DNA from 2 places in the Microbacterium triticisoli genome. Region 2 is predicted to be linked to the other one. Evidence: riboswitches for the same ligand, from Rfam matches in the RefSeq annotation. Region 2 holds a riboswitch; the other holds the start of a gene.
What was found. A riboswitch is a leader RNA that binds a small molecule or an ion and turns the genes downstream of it on or off. The one in region 2 is predicted to bind thiamine pyrophosphate.
Positions count from the first base shown of each region.

Region 1 (7,542 bases), 890 kb from region 2:
ACCGAGATGAGCGACGAGACGCGTAACGTCCTCATCGAGGCCGCGAACTTCGACCCGGTGTCGATCGCCCGTACGGCGCGACGGCACAAGCTGCCCAGCGAGGCGTCCAAGCGCTTCGAACGCGGCGTCGACCCGCTGATCCCGTTCGTGGCGGCACGTCGCGTCGCCGACCTGATGGTCGAGCTCGCCGGAGGCACGCTCGATGAGGTCGGTGGAGCGCTGTACACCGAGGTGGAGATCGCCGGGATCGACCTTCCGGCCGAGTTCGTGCCGGGGCTGATCGGCGTCGACTACGAGGATGCCGAGATCGTCGACGCCCTCGAGACGATCGGCGCCGAGGTCGCGGAGACCTCGGACGGCTGGTTCGTCATCCCGCCGAGCTGGCGCCCTGACCTCACCGACAAGTGGACGCTCGCCGAGGAGGTCGCCCGCATCCACGGGCTCGACCGCATCCCGTCGGTTCTTCCGACGCCGCCGTCCGGCCGAGGACTCACGGCGATGCAGCACGGCCGCCGACGCGTCGCGAACGCCCTCGCCGCCGCCGGCCTCGTCGAGACCCCGGCGTTCCCGTTCACGACCGAGGCGCACAACGACCTGCACGGATCGGCGACGGGGGAGCACCTTCCCAGCATCCGCCTGGCCAACGCGCTCGACGGACAGGCGCCGTTCCTGCGCCGCTCGCTCGTTCCCGGCCTCCTGCAGATCGCGCACCGCAACATCGCACGAGGACTGACCGACATCGCGATCTTCGAGGCGGGCATCGTGTTCCTCCCCGAGGCCGACGTCCGGTACGGCACGGAGGAAGTGCCGCCGCTCGGTGAGCGGCCCACGGACGAGACGCTCGCCGCTCTGAACGCCTCGATCCCGCCACAGCGCCGCCACATCGCGGCCCTGTTCGCCGGCAACGTGACTGCTCGGCAGCCCGGCCGTGCGGCCGAGGCGTACGGGCTCAGCGAGGCGCTGGATGCGGTACAGGTGATCGCCGTGGCCGCCGGCGTCGAGATCGACGTCGTGCAGGGGCAGCGCGCGGCGCTGCACCCCGGGCGCACCGGAGTGCTGAGCGTGCGCGGCGCCGAGGTGGGCTATGTCGGTGAACTGCATCCGAACGTCGCCGCCGACGCCGATCTGCCAGGACGCGCCGTCGTGCTCGAACTGGATCTCGACGGCATCCTGGAGCTCGCGGGCGCCGGTGTCGTGGCGGAGAGCCTGTCGACGTTCCCCGCGGCGACGCAGGACGTCTCGCTCGTCGTGCCGGCCGCAGCGGCCGCAGGCGATGTGCGCGCGGCGCTCGTAGAGGGCGCCGGAGACCTGCTCGAATCGCTGCGACTCGTCGACGACTACCGTGGCGAGGGGCTTCCCGATGGCACGAAGAGCCTGACGTTCGCCCTCCGCTTCCGCGCGCCGGACCGCACGCTGACCGCTGCCGAGGCGACCGAGGCGAAGCTCGCCGGAGTCGCCGTCGCCGCCGAGCGCTTCGGAGCGACCCTGCGGGAGTGACCTGTCTCGTTCGTTCAGTGGCGAAGGCACGAGGCCCCAGCCCTCGTTCGTTGAGCGGCGAGGCGAGCCGGGTACCACACCCCCTCGTTCGTTGAGCGAGCGAAGCGAGCCGAAACGGGCGGATCGCTGAGCAGCAGTGACTCCGTTCGTCTCGGTCGCTTCGCCGTAATCGCTCGACGAGCGAGCGAGTAGCGCAGGATGGATGCATGACGATCTCACGGCGACGCCTCCTGTCCGTCGCGGTGCTGGTGTCGCTGGGCCTCGGTCTTGCGGCATGCGCACCGGACGCGCAGCCGTCGCCGAACGCGTCAGCGCCGCCATCGGCGACCTCGACGCCGACACCGTCACCGACTCCGAGGACCCCGCTCGAGCAGGCCGCGGAACGCGTCGACCGGATGCCGTTGCGCGAACGGGCCGCGCTCATCGTGATGGGGTATGCGGCCGGCACCGATTCGGCGGCGCTCTCCGCGTATGCCGCAGGCGGACCGCGAGGGCTGATCCTCATGGGCAACAACGTCCCCGGTGCGCCGGAGCAGCTGCGCGCGCTCACGGACGCCGTGCACGCGACATCCGCGGATGCCCTGATCGCGACCGATCAGGAGGGCGGCGCGGTCGCCCGTGTGCCCTGGGATCAGCTGCCCTCCGCCCGCACGTTGAAGAGCGAGGAGCCCGCAGCCGCCCAGACCGCGTTCGCCGCTCGGGCGCAACTGCTGGACGACGCGGGGATCGACATCAACTTCGGCGTCGTCGCCGACGTGCCGCGTTCCGACGGCTCCTTCATCCACAGCAGGTCCTACGGCACCGACGCGCAGGCGGTCGCCGATCGTGTCGCGGCCATCGTCGCGGGGGAGCGCGGACGCGTCGCCACGACCCTCAAGCACTTCCCCGGGCACGGCGCGGCCGAGGGGGACTCGCACCACAGCATCCCGACGACCGGGATGGGGCTGGCCGAATGGCGAACCGTCGACGCGCTTCCGTTCCGCGCCGGCATCGACGCCGGTGCGGAGCTCGTCATGATGGGGCACCTGAGGTTCACCGAGGTGTCCCCGCTTCCGGCGACGCTGTCGCCGGAGTGGTACGGCGTGCTCCGCGACGAACTCGGGTTCGAGGGCGTCGCGGTGACCGACGACCTCGGCATGCTGCTCTCGTCCGGCGATCCGGCCTATGCCGACCCCGTCGCGAACGCCGTCACCGCGGTCGCCGCCGGCGCGGACATGGTGCTGACGATCGCCGGGTCCACTCCTGAGACAGCGGGGCTGATCATCGATGCCCTGGTGGTCCGCGCCGAGTCGGATCCCCGCTTCGCGGCTCGCGTGTCCGAGGCGGCGGCACGCGTGGCGGCACTCGCCGACGCGGCCCGCACCTGAGCCGCCTGCGCCAGGATGGACGCATGACGACTTCTCCGGCCGACTGGCTGCGCGGATTGCCCTCGCTCACCGGCACACCTCCGGATCCGGATCCGGCCGCCGTGCCGGACGATCCGGAGACGCTGTTCGTCGAGTGGATCGTCGGAGCGGTCCAGGCCGGCGTCCCTGAGCCGCACGCCATGACGCTCGCGACCGTCGATGCGGAGGGAGCACCGGACGCCAGGACCGTGATCCTCAAGGACGTCGGAGGCCGCGGCTGGGCGTTCGCCGGTCATCGCGCGTCCCGAAAGGCCGAGCAGCTGGCCGCGCGGCCGGTGGCCGCCTTGGATTTCTGGTGGCAGCCGGTGATGCGCGCCGTACGGGTGCGCGGTTCGGTCGTCCAGGCGGATGCCGCCGACAGTGCGGCGGATCTCGCCGCGCGGTCGCCCGCCGCGCGCGACGGCATCGCCCCGGAGGACTGGCTGCTCTGGCGGCTCGTCCCCGATCGCGTCGAATTCTGGCAGGGGGCCGTCGATCGACGGCATCTGCGCCTCGTGTACGAGCGGACAGACACGGGCTGGACCCACCGCATCGCCACCGGCCACACCGAACCACAGCAGAGCGGAGAGCGCATCGCATGAGCGACTACGAAGTGATCAGCATCGGAGCACCGGACGCATGGCGCGACCATTTCGGCGGATTCGCGCCGTCGCGTTCGCGCGACGGACGTCGCGTGGTCGATCACGAGCTGACGATGCAGTACATCGGCATGACCGCCAACGCCCTGCTAGCGGGCGAGGAAGCCGGCTACTGGCACACGCACGAGCGTGTCGAAGAGCTGTACGTGTTCCTCGCCGGACGCGGACAGATGGGACTGGACGACGACGTCGTCGAGGTCGAGGCGGGCACGGTCATCCGCGTCGGCCAGGGCGTCTGGCGCACATGGCGTGCGCGGCCGGACAGCGACGGCGAACTGCGCTGGCTGTGCATCCGCGCCGGCGGCGAGCAGCTCCCGCACCTGCCCGACGACTCGGAGCGCGCCGAGGGTCGTCCGATGCCGTGGGCGAAGGGATGACCGATCGGTCGCACTAGACTGCGAGGCAGTGACACGGGGTGCCGCGACCGCGGCTGAGAACAGACCCGTCGAACCTGATCTAGTTCGTACTAGCGAAGGGATGTCGCGTTGAGCGATCTTCTGCGTCCGATTTCCGAAACCGGCCTCGTGACCGAGGCCGCGACCCTCCTCGAGGAGCTGCGCGCGGCTCCTCCGCTGACCCACTGCATCACGAACGCGGTGGTGACCGGTTTCACCGCGAACGTGCTGCTCGCCCTCGGTGCGGCCCCCGCCATGGTCGACATCGTCGACGAGGCAGGGATGTTCGCCTCGATGGCGTCCGGGATGCTCATCAACCTGGGCTCTCCGCGATCCGAACAGCGCGCGGCCGCCCGAGAAGCGGTCGACGGAGCCGCCGAGGGCGGTACACCATGGGTGCTTGACCCTGTGGCGATCGGTGTCCTGCCCGTGCGCACCGGTCTCGCCCACGAGCTCGTCGCGCTGCGCCCCACCGCGATCCGTGGGAACGCGTCCGAGATCCTCGCCCTGGCAGGTGTCGGCAGTGGCGGGCGCGGCGTCGATACGACCGACACGACGGATGCCGCCGCGGACGCCGCTTTCACGCTCGCCGAGCGTCACAGCAGCGTCGTCGCAGTGTCGGGTCCTGTGGATCTGATCACGGATGGCCGGCGGGTGATCCGCATCGCGAACGGTGATGCCCTGCTGACGAGGGTGACGGGCGGCGGATGCGCGCTCGGTGCGGTGATGGCCGCGTTCCTCGGCACCGCTCGGGAGTCGGATGCCGACGCGCTGACGGCCGTCGCCGCCGCGAACCTGGTGTACACGATCGCCGCCGAGCGGGCGGCGACCCGAGCCGAGGGCCCAGGGACCTTCGCCGTCGCCCTGCTCGACGCGCTCGCCGCCATCGACTCGGACGACCTCGCCGTCGCGGCACGCATCGAGGAGGCGACCCGATGACCGTGGACCTGTCGCTCTACCTCGTGACCGACCCTGCGCTCTGCGGCGAACGCGGCGTCGTCGAGACGGTCAGGCAGGCCGTGGACGGCGGCGTGCGCATCGTCCAGCTGCGCGACAAGACGGCGACGGATGCCGAGATCACGGCCCAGCTCGTCGCACTGTCGCAGGTGATCGACGGACGCGTGCCGCTCGTCGTGAATGATCGCCTCGAGGCGGCGCTCGCTGCGCGTGCGCTGGGCGCGCGCGTGGACGGCGTGCACCTCGGACAGCGCGACGCCTCCGTGATCCGCGCCCGAGAGCTGCTCGGCCCGGATGCGCTCATCGGCCTGACGGCCAACAACCCGGCGCATCTGGAAGCCGTGCGCGCGCTGCCCGCGGGAACCGTGGACTATCTCGGCGTCGGCGTCATCCGCCCCACCCGCACGAAGCCCGACCATCCTGCGCCGCTCGGGATCGACGGGTTCCAGGCGTTCGCCGTCGCGAGTCCGTTGCCGTGCGTCGCGATCGGCGGCGTCGGACTCGACGACACCATCGCTCTGCGGGATGCGGGAGCGGCCGGTGTCGCGGTCGTGTCGGCGCTCTGCGCCGCGGACGACCCGCGCACCGCGGCCGCCGAGTTCGTGCGGCGCTGGCGTTCAGGGTCCGCGCCGCGGGTGCTGAGCATCGCCGGCAGCGACCCGTCCGGCGGCGCGGGGATCCAGGCGGATCTCAAGTCGATCGCCGCGAACGGCGGCTACGGCATGGCAGCCGTCACCGCGCTGACCGCGCAGAACACGCAGGGCGTGCGGGCCGTGCACGTGCCGCCGCCCTCCTTCCTCCGCGACCAGCTCGATGCGCTCTCGGACGACATCGTGATCGACGCGGTGAAGATCGGCATGCTTGCGAACGCCGACGTGATCCGGACCGTGATCGACTGGCTCGACGCGCAGCGGCCGGCGATCGTGGTCGTGGATCCGGTGATGGTCGCCACGAGCGGCGACCGACTTCTCGACGCGGATGCCGAAGAGGCCCTCGGCGCACTCCTCACGCGCTCGCACCTGGTGACGCCGAACCTCGCCGAGCTCGAGGTCCTGGCAGGTCGCGCGGTCGACGGCTGGACCGACGCGCTCGCCGCGGCACGGACGCTGTCGGAGCGCATCGGTGCCGCCGTCCTGGTCAAGGGCGGTCACCTTCCGGGAGACGAGGCCCCGGACGCGCTCGTCGACGCCGACAGGGTCACTGTGCACGAGTTCCCCGGTGCGCGGATCGCGACAGCCAACACGCACGGCACCGGATGCTCGCTGTCGTCCGCGGTCGCCACGCGGCTCGCAGGCGGGGATGACCCGCGACAGGCGGTCGCGGGGGCTCGGACCTGGCTGCGCGAGTCGATCCGGGAGAGCGATCCGCTGCGCGTCGGCGCCGGCCACGGCCCGATCAACCATTTCGCGGGGCTGTGGGGCAGAGGCGGCCTCGAGACCCGCCCGTCGTCAGCGCAGATCGCCGACGACTGGTGGGTCCGCATCCGCGGCATCCGCGACGGCATCGACGAGCTCGCGTTCATCCGCGGCCTCGCCGACGGAACGCTCGAGCGCGAGCCGTTCGTGTTCTATCTCGGTCAGGACGCGCTGTACCTCCGTGAATACGCGCGGGTCCTCGCCGAGGCGGCGCGGCGGGCACCGACCTCTGCAGAGCAGGCGTTCTGGGCCAACTCCGCCCATGGGTCGATCGTCGGCGAACTCGAGCTGCACGCGTCGTGGCTGACCCCGGATCGCGGGGTCACATCGGCGACGTTCCGCGCCGAACCGTCCGCGACCACCACGGCGTATCTGGACCACTTGCGCTCCGTCGCGTTCGGGGGCGAGTACGCCGAGCTGATCGCAGCGGTCCTGCCGTGCTTCTGGTTGTACACGGACCTCGGCCGGCGTCTGCACGCGGGCGAGTTCGGCGCGTACGCGCGCGATCCGCGGCATCCGTACGCCTCATGGCTCGCCACCTATGCGGACCCGGCGTTCGAGGCGGCGACCGCGCAGGCGATCGCGTACGTCATGGAGACGGCCGCCGTATCCGGGGCCGAGACGAGGGCGAGGATGTTCCGGGCGTTCGAGCGCTCGAGCGCGTTGGAGCTGCAGTTCTTCGCCGCACCGCTTGACCCGGCTCTGCTCTGAACGGAAACGCTTCCCATCACCGCAGCCGGCATGCTGACATGGGCGTATGACGGAAGTGCTGATCCTGGGGGGAACCGGCTGGCTCTCCGGCCGCGTCGCGCGACGATGGCGGGATGCCGGCGCGCGCGTGACGTGCCTCGCACGGGGAGCGCGGCCGGTTCCCCGAGGCACCGTGCTCGTGGCAGGGGACCGGGATGACGCCTCCGCCTACGACGTGCTGCGTCGGGACTGGGACGAGGTCGTCGATGTGTCATCGCGTGCACGCCACGTCCGTGCGGCCGTCGACGCGCTCGGTACGCGCGCCGGGCGGTGGACGTACGTCTCGTCCGTTTCCGTGTACGCGGACGAGGCGACCGTGGGAGCCGACGAGTCAGCCCCGCTGCACGCCGCGGCGCCGGACGACCAGGACGACTACGCCGGGCAGAAGGCGGCGGCGGAGGACGCGGTGCGGGCGCTCGACGAGCGCTTCCGCATCATCCGGCCCGGTCTGATCGTCGGAGCGGGCGACCCGAGCGACCGATTC
Region 1 is NZ_CP107546.1:2,096,466-2,104,007, reverse strand. Features, by position in the region: gene pheT (phenylalanine--tRNA ligase subunit beta) at 1-1,497, shown strand, start outside; gene OED01_RS10390 (glycoside hydrolase family 3 N-terminal domain-containing protein) at 1,704-2,864, shown strand; gene OED01_RS10385 (pyridoxine/pyridoxamine 5'-phosphate oxidase) at 2,888-3,484, shown strand; gene OED01_RS10380 (cupin domain-containing protein) at 3,481-3,918, shown strand; TPP riboswitch at 3,943-4,036, shown strand; gene thiM (hydroxyethylthiazole kinase) at 4,027-4,875, shown strand; gene thiD (bifunctional hydroxymethylpyrimidine kinase/phosphomethylpyrimidine kinase) at 4,872-7,019, shown strand; gene OED01_RS10365 (NAD-dependent epimerase/dehydratase family protein) at 7,066-7,542, shown strand, end outside.
Region 1: another riboswitch for thiamine pyrophosphate. It lies ahead of thiM (hydroxyethylthiazole kinase); the one in region 2 lies ahead of OED01_RS05965 (MFS transporter).

Region 2 (7,542 bases):
AGGCTGTCGAACTTGTCCGCATCCGCGGTGTTACCGGTCGAGCGCAGCTCGTCGGCCTTGCGGCTCGCGGCGAGCGCCTTGTTGCCCCAGTCCTTGGCGGCCTGGATGTCTTCCTCGTGGTCGCGCTCGAGCAGACGCAGGTTGCCGATGGTCTCGGCGATCGCCGCCTCAGCGTCCGCGATGCTGTTCGTGTAGTCGCGCACGAGCTGGTCGATCATCTTCTGCGGGTCCTCGGCGGAGTCGAGGAGCGAGTTGATGTTCGCGCGGACGAGGGTCGAGATTCGCCCGAAGATGGACTGCTTTACCATGGGTGATTCCTTTCGGTTGGTCGTAGAGGTCGTTGACGTCGTTCAGGTCTGCGGATGCCGGGTCAGAAGCGACCGCCTCGGGATCGCCCGCCTCGGGAGGCGCCGCGCGAGCCGCCGCCGAAGCTGGAGGGCCGGTGCCCGCGGCTGCTGCTGCCGCCGCTGGAGCGCCAACTGCTGCCGCCGCTCCAGGAGCCGCCGCCACCGCCTCCTCCTCCGCCGGCGAAGAGTCCGCCGAGGATGCCGCCGAGGATGTCTCCGCCGATGCCGCTGTCCCGGCTGTAGTTCCCGCCGTAACCGGTGCCGTAGCCCGTGTCGAACGGATTGCCCGGCGTCCAGGACTGCACTTCGGCCTCGGCCGCGCTGATCGCCTCAGAGGCGAGGTTGTACGCGCGGGTCGCGCGCTCGAGCGCGAAGGCCGGGTCGGTCGTCTGCGCGGCGACGGCCTCGCGGTAGGTTGCGTCGGCTTCGGCCAGGCGCGTGCGCGCTGTCGCACCGATCGCACCCCGGCGCGTGAGGATGTAATCGTTGGCGGCGGTGATCTGCGACTGCGCCTGGATCAGTCTCTGCTGCAGTGCGCGCGCCGCGCGCTGCGCCTGTTCGGCGGCGTCGCGCACCTGGGCGAGTACGCCGTCGATCTGCACGTTCGCCTCGGTGAGGGTGTCGACGGTGCGCTGCGGGTCGCGACGCGCAGCGGTGAGGGCGGCCTTCGCCTCATCGACTCTCGCCCGCGTGCCGGCGATGAGCGGGGCGATGGTTCCGTGGGGATCGGGTGTCTGCGACGCTGCGGCGAGATCAGCCTCGAGTTCGGCGATGAGCGCCTTCGCCTGGTCTTCGATCGCGGCCAGATTCGTGCCGAGCGTCGTCACGGCCGCGGCGAGCTGCTCGGCCTGGATCACGGCCTGTTCGGCGGTGCGGATCGAGAAGGCGGCCTCGCCGGTGCGGGCGTCGGCGATGAGGCTCGCCGCCTCGGCGATCTCGGTGTCCGCGAGTGCGAGCCGTTCGGCGGCCTGAACCGGATTCTCCGCGACCGTGCTCAGGGCAGCGGCGTCATAGATCGCGGCAAGCGTCGCGAGCGCCGCTGGTAGACCCGAGACGGCCGTCTGCGCCTCGCTGCGGCGCACCTGCACGCGCTGCAGCGCGGCTGGCGCCTCGGCCTCCACCTTCCGCAGCTGTTCGAACGTCTCGATGTTCGCGTCGAGCAGTTCGTCGGCTTCCGTGCAGAACTGGATGATCCGGATGTGCCAGGCGCGGCGCTGCTCGACGGAGTCCTCGTTCTCGTCGTCGAGCTGCTGCTTGAGCGCGAACGCCTCGGCGACCTTCGCCTTGGCCTGGTCGACGACCTGCACGAACTGCGCGGTCGACTCGTCGCCGAACTGCGCGACGGCGAAGCCCAGCTCCTCGCGACTGGACGTGATCGCGTCGTCCGCCTCGACGAGCGCCCGGCCGGCCTGGCGCTCCAGATCGGCGTCGCTCACGGCCGAGAACGGATCGTTCGGGTCGGGAACAGCGGGCTGGGCGCCTCTGGCCTTCTTCTTCGCGCGCGCCACGAGCCAGATGATCAGCACGACGACCGCGGCGGCGATCAGGACGAACAGCAGGATCCATCCCGCGTTCGACGGGCCGGGGAAGGCATCGGCGGCCGCCACGATGGCGCCGTCCCAGTCACCGTCGCGAAGCCGGTCCTCGATCGCCTGCGTGATCGTATCGAGCTGGCTGTCGCTGAGCGGCCCCTCGCCGTCGGCGGACAGGGCGTACTGACGGGACTCGACGGCGATCGCGAGCAGGTATTGATCGGCGCCCAGCCCGTTGTCGATCGCCGTCTGGTCGGCCCATTCGACGTTGTCGGACGGGTCCGTGAATTCGTCGACGATCACGACGTACAGGTCGCCCTCGGATGCGTCGCTCAGCGTGTCCAGTCGTGCGTTCGCCGCGTCGAGTTCAGAAGCGCTGAGCACTCCGGCTTCGTCGGTCACGAACCCGGCATCCAGTGTGACCGGTGGTGTCGCCACGGCGCTCGAGGCGAGGAATCCGGAGGCGAACACCGCCACGATCATCCCCAGGATGATCGTCATCCGTGACCGCATTCTGCTCCCTCCAGGGAGACGCTGGGCCCCCACTGAGCACGAGTCTATTCACTGACGTGAACCGAGGGTACCGACTGTACGGAAACTGTCTGTGTCGTCGCAGGGAAGCGGTTCGGAGCCGCATACGCTGGAAGGCATGGAGGACAGGTACGGCGCGGATGTGCTCGCGAAGGGCTGGCGCGAACGCGCCGCGAAGCAGATCCCAGAGGTCCCCGCGGAGGCCGACCTCGTCGTCGAGGTCGCGGACGACGGGTTCTGCGGCGCGGTGACGAAGGTGCAGTCGGGCACCGTTGAGCTGGAGGACTGGAAGGGGCGCAGAAGGCTGTTCCCCCTCGGTGGGGGATTCCTCATCGACGGCGAACCCGTCAGACTCGTCCCGCCTGCTCCCAAGGACAAGGGGCCCCGACGGACGGCATCCGGATCCTTCGTCGTGGCGGACCAGCGCGCCCGCGTGGCGCTGCCGAGCCGCATCCTCGTCGAAGGCCGCCACGACGCCGAACTCGTCGAGAAGGTGTGGGGCGCCGACCTGCGCGTCGAAGGCGTCGTCGTCGAGTACCTGCAGGGCGTCGACCTGCTCGACGAGCTGCTCGCGGCCGAGCCGCCGAGCGCGAAACGCCGCTATGGTGTGCTCGTCGACCATCTCGTCCCCGGGTCCAAGGAATCGCGCATCGCGGAAGCCGTCGCACGAGGACCGCACGGTGCACACGTCCGCATCGTCGGGCACCCGTACGTCGACGTGTGGCAGTGCGTGAAACCGGAAGCGCTGGGCATCGCGCGCTGGCCGGAGATCCCTCGGGGCATCGAGTGGAAGGTGGGCATCTGCAAGGCGTTCGGATGGCCGCACGAGGACCAGGCCGACATCGCCCGCGCCTGGCAGGCCATCCTGAGCAAGGTCACCACCTATCGCGACCTCGAACCGACGCTCCTCGGCCGGATCGAGGAGCTCATCGACTTCGTCACCGCCCCGTGAGGACGCCTCGCCGCCGCGACTACCCTTGAGGTATGCCCGAGCCCCGCACGTTCCGTGATGAACCCGTGTCCTTCGTCCGCCGCAGCGGCCGCATGTCGGAGGCGCAGGAGCGGGCGTTCGAGGAACTCTCCGGTCACTACCTGCTCGATGTTCCGCGCGCCATCGCCTCGACGAGCGTCCATGCCGATGCGCGACTCGACGTCGCAGCCGAGTACCGCCGCGACGCGGCGCTGATCGTCGAGATCGGGTCCGGCCAGGGCCACGCGATCGTGTCTGCTGCCGCCGCGCGCCCCGAAGACGACTTCCTGGCGATCGAGGTGTTCCGCGCCGGGCTCGCGCGCACGATGCTGGATGCCGACAAGGCGGGCGTCCGCAATCTGCGGCTCGTCGAGGCGAACGCACCTGAGGTCCTGGCGACCTATCTCCCGGAGGCGAGTGCCTCCGAGGTCTGGGTGTTCTTCTCCGACCCGTGGCACAAGAAGCGGCACACGAAGCGGCGACTGATCCGCGATGGATTCGGTGCGACGGCCGCCAGGGCGCTCGCCGACGGCGGGCTGCTGCGTCTGGCTACCGACTGGGAGGACTACGCCCTGCAGATGCGCGAGGTGCTGGACGCCGAGCCGCTGTTCGAGCGCGCGTTCGAGGGGGAGTGGGGCGATCGCTTCGACGGCCGTGCCATGACCGCGTTCGAGCGCAAGGGAATCACGAAGGGGCGCGAGATCCGCGATCTCACGTACCGCCGGAAGCCGCGCGCGTGAGCACGACCGTCGTCCGGTCCCGCTGGGGGATCGCACCCGCTGCGCTGGTCTGCCTCGCGGCGCCGGCCTTCTTCGTCGTGCAGTGGGCGTGGCTCGGCTGGGTGCTGCTGGCCGCAGGTGTCGGAGCGGCATGGATGCTCGAGCGGCGCGCCGTGACGGTAGCCGCGCCGTCGCTGACGCGGGACCTGTCGCTCATCGCGATCGGGATGCTCATCGTGAGCGTCATCCCGCTCGCGGCCGAGCTGGACAACCTCGCCATGCTGCGCTTCACGCTGGCCCTCGGCGGAGCCGTGGTCGTCCCCTACCTCGTCTCGCGGTACGTCTACCGCGACCGTGCGATCTCGTTCCCGTGGCGCACAGGACAGCGCTGGGGTCGACTGCAGTGGGGCTGGCTCGCGGCAGTCCTGGCACTGGGGTGGCTCATTCTGCCGTTCTACTTCATCACCAGCGGCGTCTACCAGAACTGGCCCGTCGTCGACACCCCGGAGCTCATCCTCCGACTTTTCGTCGGTGTCGGCGCCGTGGGCATCTGGGACGAACTGTTCTTCATCTGCACGGTCTTCGCGCTGCTGCGTCGCCACTTCCCCGACGCCGTGGCGAATGTCCTGCAGGCCGTGGTCTTCGTGTCGTTCCTGTGGGAGCTGGGCTATCGCGAGTGGGGTCCGCTGCTCACGATCCCGTTCGCGCTGCTGCAGGGATTCATCTTCCTGCGCACGCACTCGCTGGCGTACGTCGTCACGGTGCACCTGCTCTTCGATGCCGTCGTGTTCGCCGTGCTCGTGCACGCGCACAACCCGGGGATGCTGCCGATCTTCCTCGTATAGCTAAGCTCGTCTGCAGTGACACGGGGTGCCGCACGCGCGGCTGAGATCACACCCGTCGAACCTGATCTAGCTCGTACTAGCGAAGGGATGTCGCGATGCACACGCACGCACTCATCGAGCCCGTCCACCCGACCACAGAGCGCCCTGCCGGGCGAGGCAGGCTCGCGCTAGCGGCCGCCGCGGCAGGCACCGCCTTCGAGTGGTACGACTTCTTCCTCTACGGCACGGCGGCCGCGCTGGTCTTCCCCGTGGTCTTCTTCCCGGCCCAGGACCCGTTGATCGGCATCCTGCTGTCGTTCGCCACGTTCGCGACCGGATTCATCGCCCGTCCGCTCGGCGGTCTGCTGGCAGGGTCCCTCGGGGACCGGTTCGGGCGCCGGCCGGTCCTCACGGCGACGCTGCTGGTGATGGGCCTCGCCACGGTGTGCATCGGTCTGCTGCCCGGATACGCGCAGATCGGTGTGCTCGCGCCGATCGCACTGGTCGCGCTGCGCTTCGTCCAGGGCCTGGCGGCAGGCGGAGAGTGGCCGGGTGCGATACTGATGGCGCTCGAGCACGCCCCGCGCGGGCGCGGTCTGCGGGGCGGGATCGTCGCGGCCTCCCTGTACGTCGGCCTCATCCTCGGCAATCTCGCCTTCGTCGTGGTGGTCGCACTGCTGGACGAGGCGGCGCTGTTCGAGTGGGGCTGGCGGATGCCGTTCCTGGCCAGCATCCTGCTCGTCGTCGTCGGGCTCGTGCTGCGGCGCCGCGTGACGGAGTCCCCGGAGTTCCTCGCCGGTGATGACGGCGTCGAGCGGCGGCGACCTCTGCGTGAGGCGCTCAGCGCGCCGCGGAACGTGATCTCGGTCGTGCTCGTACGGACGGGGCAGAACGCCTGCTTCTACACGATCACGGTGTTCTTCCTCGGCTATGCGACGACGGTGCTGGGATTCTCGGCTCAGGTTTCCCTGACGGCAGTGCTGGTCGCGGCGGCGCTCGCCGCGGTGATGTGCCCCGTCTGGGGTGCGCTCGGCGAGCGGATCGGCATGACGACGCTCACGGCGTGCAGCCTCGCCGGGCTCGGCCTGCTCGCCGTTCCCCTGTTCCTCATCCTCGACGGCGGCAGCGCGGCGGCGATCATCGGGGTGGTCGCCGTCACGATCGGCATCGTGAACGCGGCGGCCGACGGCGTGCAGCCGCTGTGGTTCGCAGGGCTCTTCCCCGCGCGCCGCCGCTACTCCGGTATCTCGATCGGCCGCGAGATCGCCGGGGTCATCGGTGGAGGGCTGACGCCGCTCGCGGCCACGGCACTGGTCGCGGCGACGGGACACTGGTGGCCGGTGGCGGCGATCATGATCGTCGCCGCGGCCCTCGGAGTGGTTGGCGCCGTGATCGCACGCCCGGTCGATCGGCCCGTCGCGGCCCAGGAGGCAGCGAAAGACGACAGAATCAGAGCATGATCATCGCAGGGCTCATCCTCGCCGCAGCGGCAGCCGCCTTCCATGTCTTCATCTTCGCCCTCGAGTCGCTGAAGTGGACGGAGCCGTCGACACGGAAGGTGTTCGGCGTCGCGAGCGAGGCGGATGCCGAGACGATGAAGGCGCTCGCCTTCAACCAGGGCTTCTACAACCTGTTCCTCGCGCTCACGGCGTTCCTCGGTGTCGGGATGTACATCGTCGGGGCGACCACCGTCGGACTCACGCTCGTCTTCGCCGGCACCGGCATGATGCTGGCGGCGGCGCTGGTGCTGATCCTGTCGGACCGCTCCAAGGCGCGTGCGGCGACCATGCAGGGCACGCTGCCGCTGCTCGCGGTCATCGCGACGGCGATCGGCGTCGCGATCGGCTGAGCCGTTCAGCGGCCCGGCGACCCCTGCAGGTCGTCGAACAGCGCCATGACGGCGGGTCCCATCTCCATCTGCGTCAACACGATCCGGAACGTCCCGTCGGGGTCGATGAAGAAGTCGGTGCCGAGCCCGCCGGACCAGCCGAAGCGTCCCGCATGCTCGCCTGCCGTCACGACCGCCACGCCGTAACCCCAGCCCAGACCGTCCCAGAACCCGGGGAAGAAGCTGTCCGGGGTCTTCAGCGCGTCGGGTATCCGATCGGTCCGCAGTTCGGCGAGCAGCTCGGGGGAGACGAACGAACGGCCGTCGATCCTGCCGCCCGCGGCGAGCATCCGCGCGAACGCCGCGTAGTCGCGCGCGGTCGAGACGAGCTCGGCGTGACTGACATCGAACGGGGCGGGGGAGACATAGAAACCGCCGGCACGCGGCTCGATCTCGTACCGGGTCCCGTCGCCATCGCGCCCGTACGCGGCGGGCAACCGATCGGCGTCCTGCGCCGGAACGGTGAAACGGGTGTCGACCATCCCGACCGGCTCGAACACGTCCGTCGTCAGGTGCGCCTCGAGCGGACCTCCGGTCAGTCGCGAGAGCAGGATGCCGAGGATGCCGAACGAATGGTGGTAGCGCCAGCCCTGGCCTGGGTTGAACGCCAGCGGAAGCTCGGCGAGCGCGTTCAGCCAGTCCTGCGCGCCCAGTGCGACGGCCTCCTGCGACGCTTCTGTCCGGTTCGCGATCATCGCGTCCTTCAGCGGTGAGGGCGTCGCGACCATGCC
Region 2 is NZ_CP107546.1:1,206,192-1,213,733, forward strand. Features, by position in the region: gene OED01_RS05940 (PspA/IM30 family protein) at 1-308, opposite strand, end outside; gene OED01_RS05945 (TPM domain-containing protein) at 371-2,380, opposite strand; gene OED01_RS05950 (DUF3097 domain-containing protein) at 2,529-3,362, shown strand; gene trmB (tRNA (guanosine(46)-N7)-methyltransferase TrmB) at 3,395-4,120, shown strand; gene OED01_RS05960 (CPBP family intramembrane glutamic endopeptidase) at 4,117-4,944, shown strand; TPP riboswitch at 4,956-5,049, shown strand; gene OED01_RS05965 (MFS transporter) at 5,040-6,383, shown strand; gene OED01_RS05970 (DUF1304 domain-containing protein) at 6,380-6,772, shown strand; gene OED01_RS05975 (serine hydrolase domain-containing protein) at 6,778-7,542, opposite strand, start outside.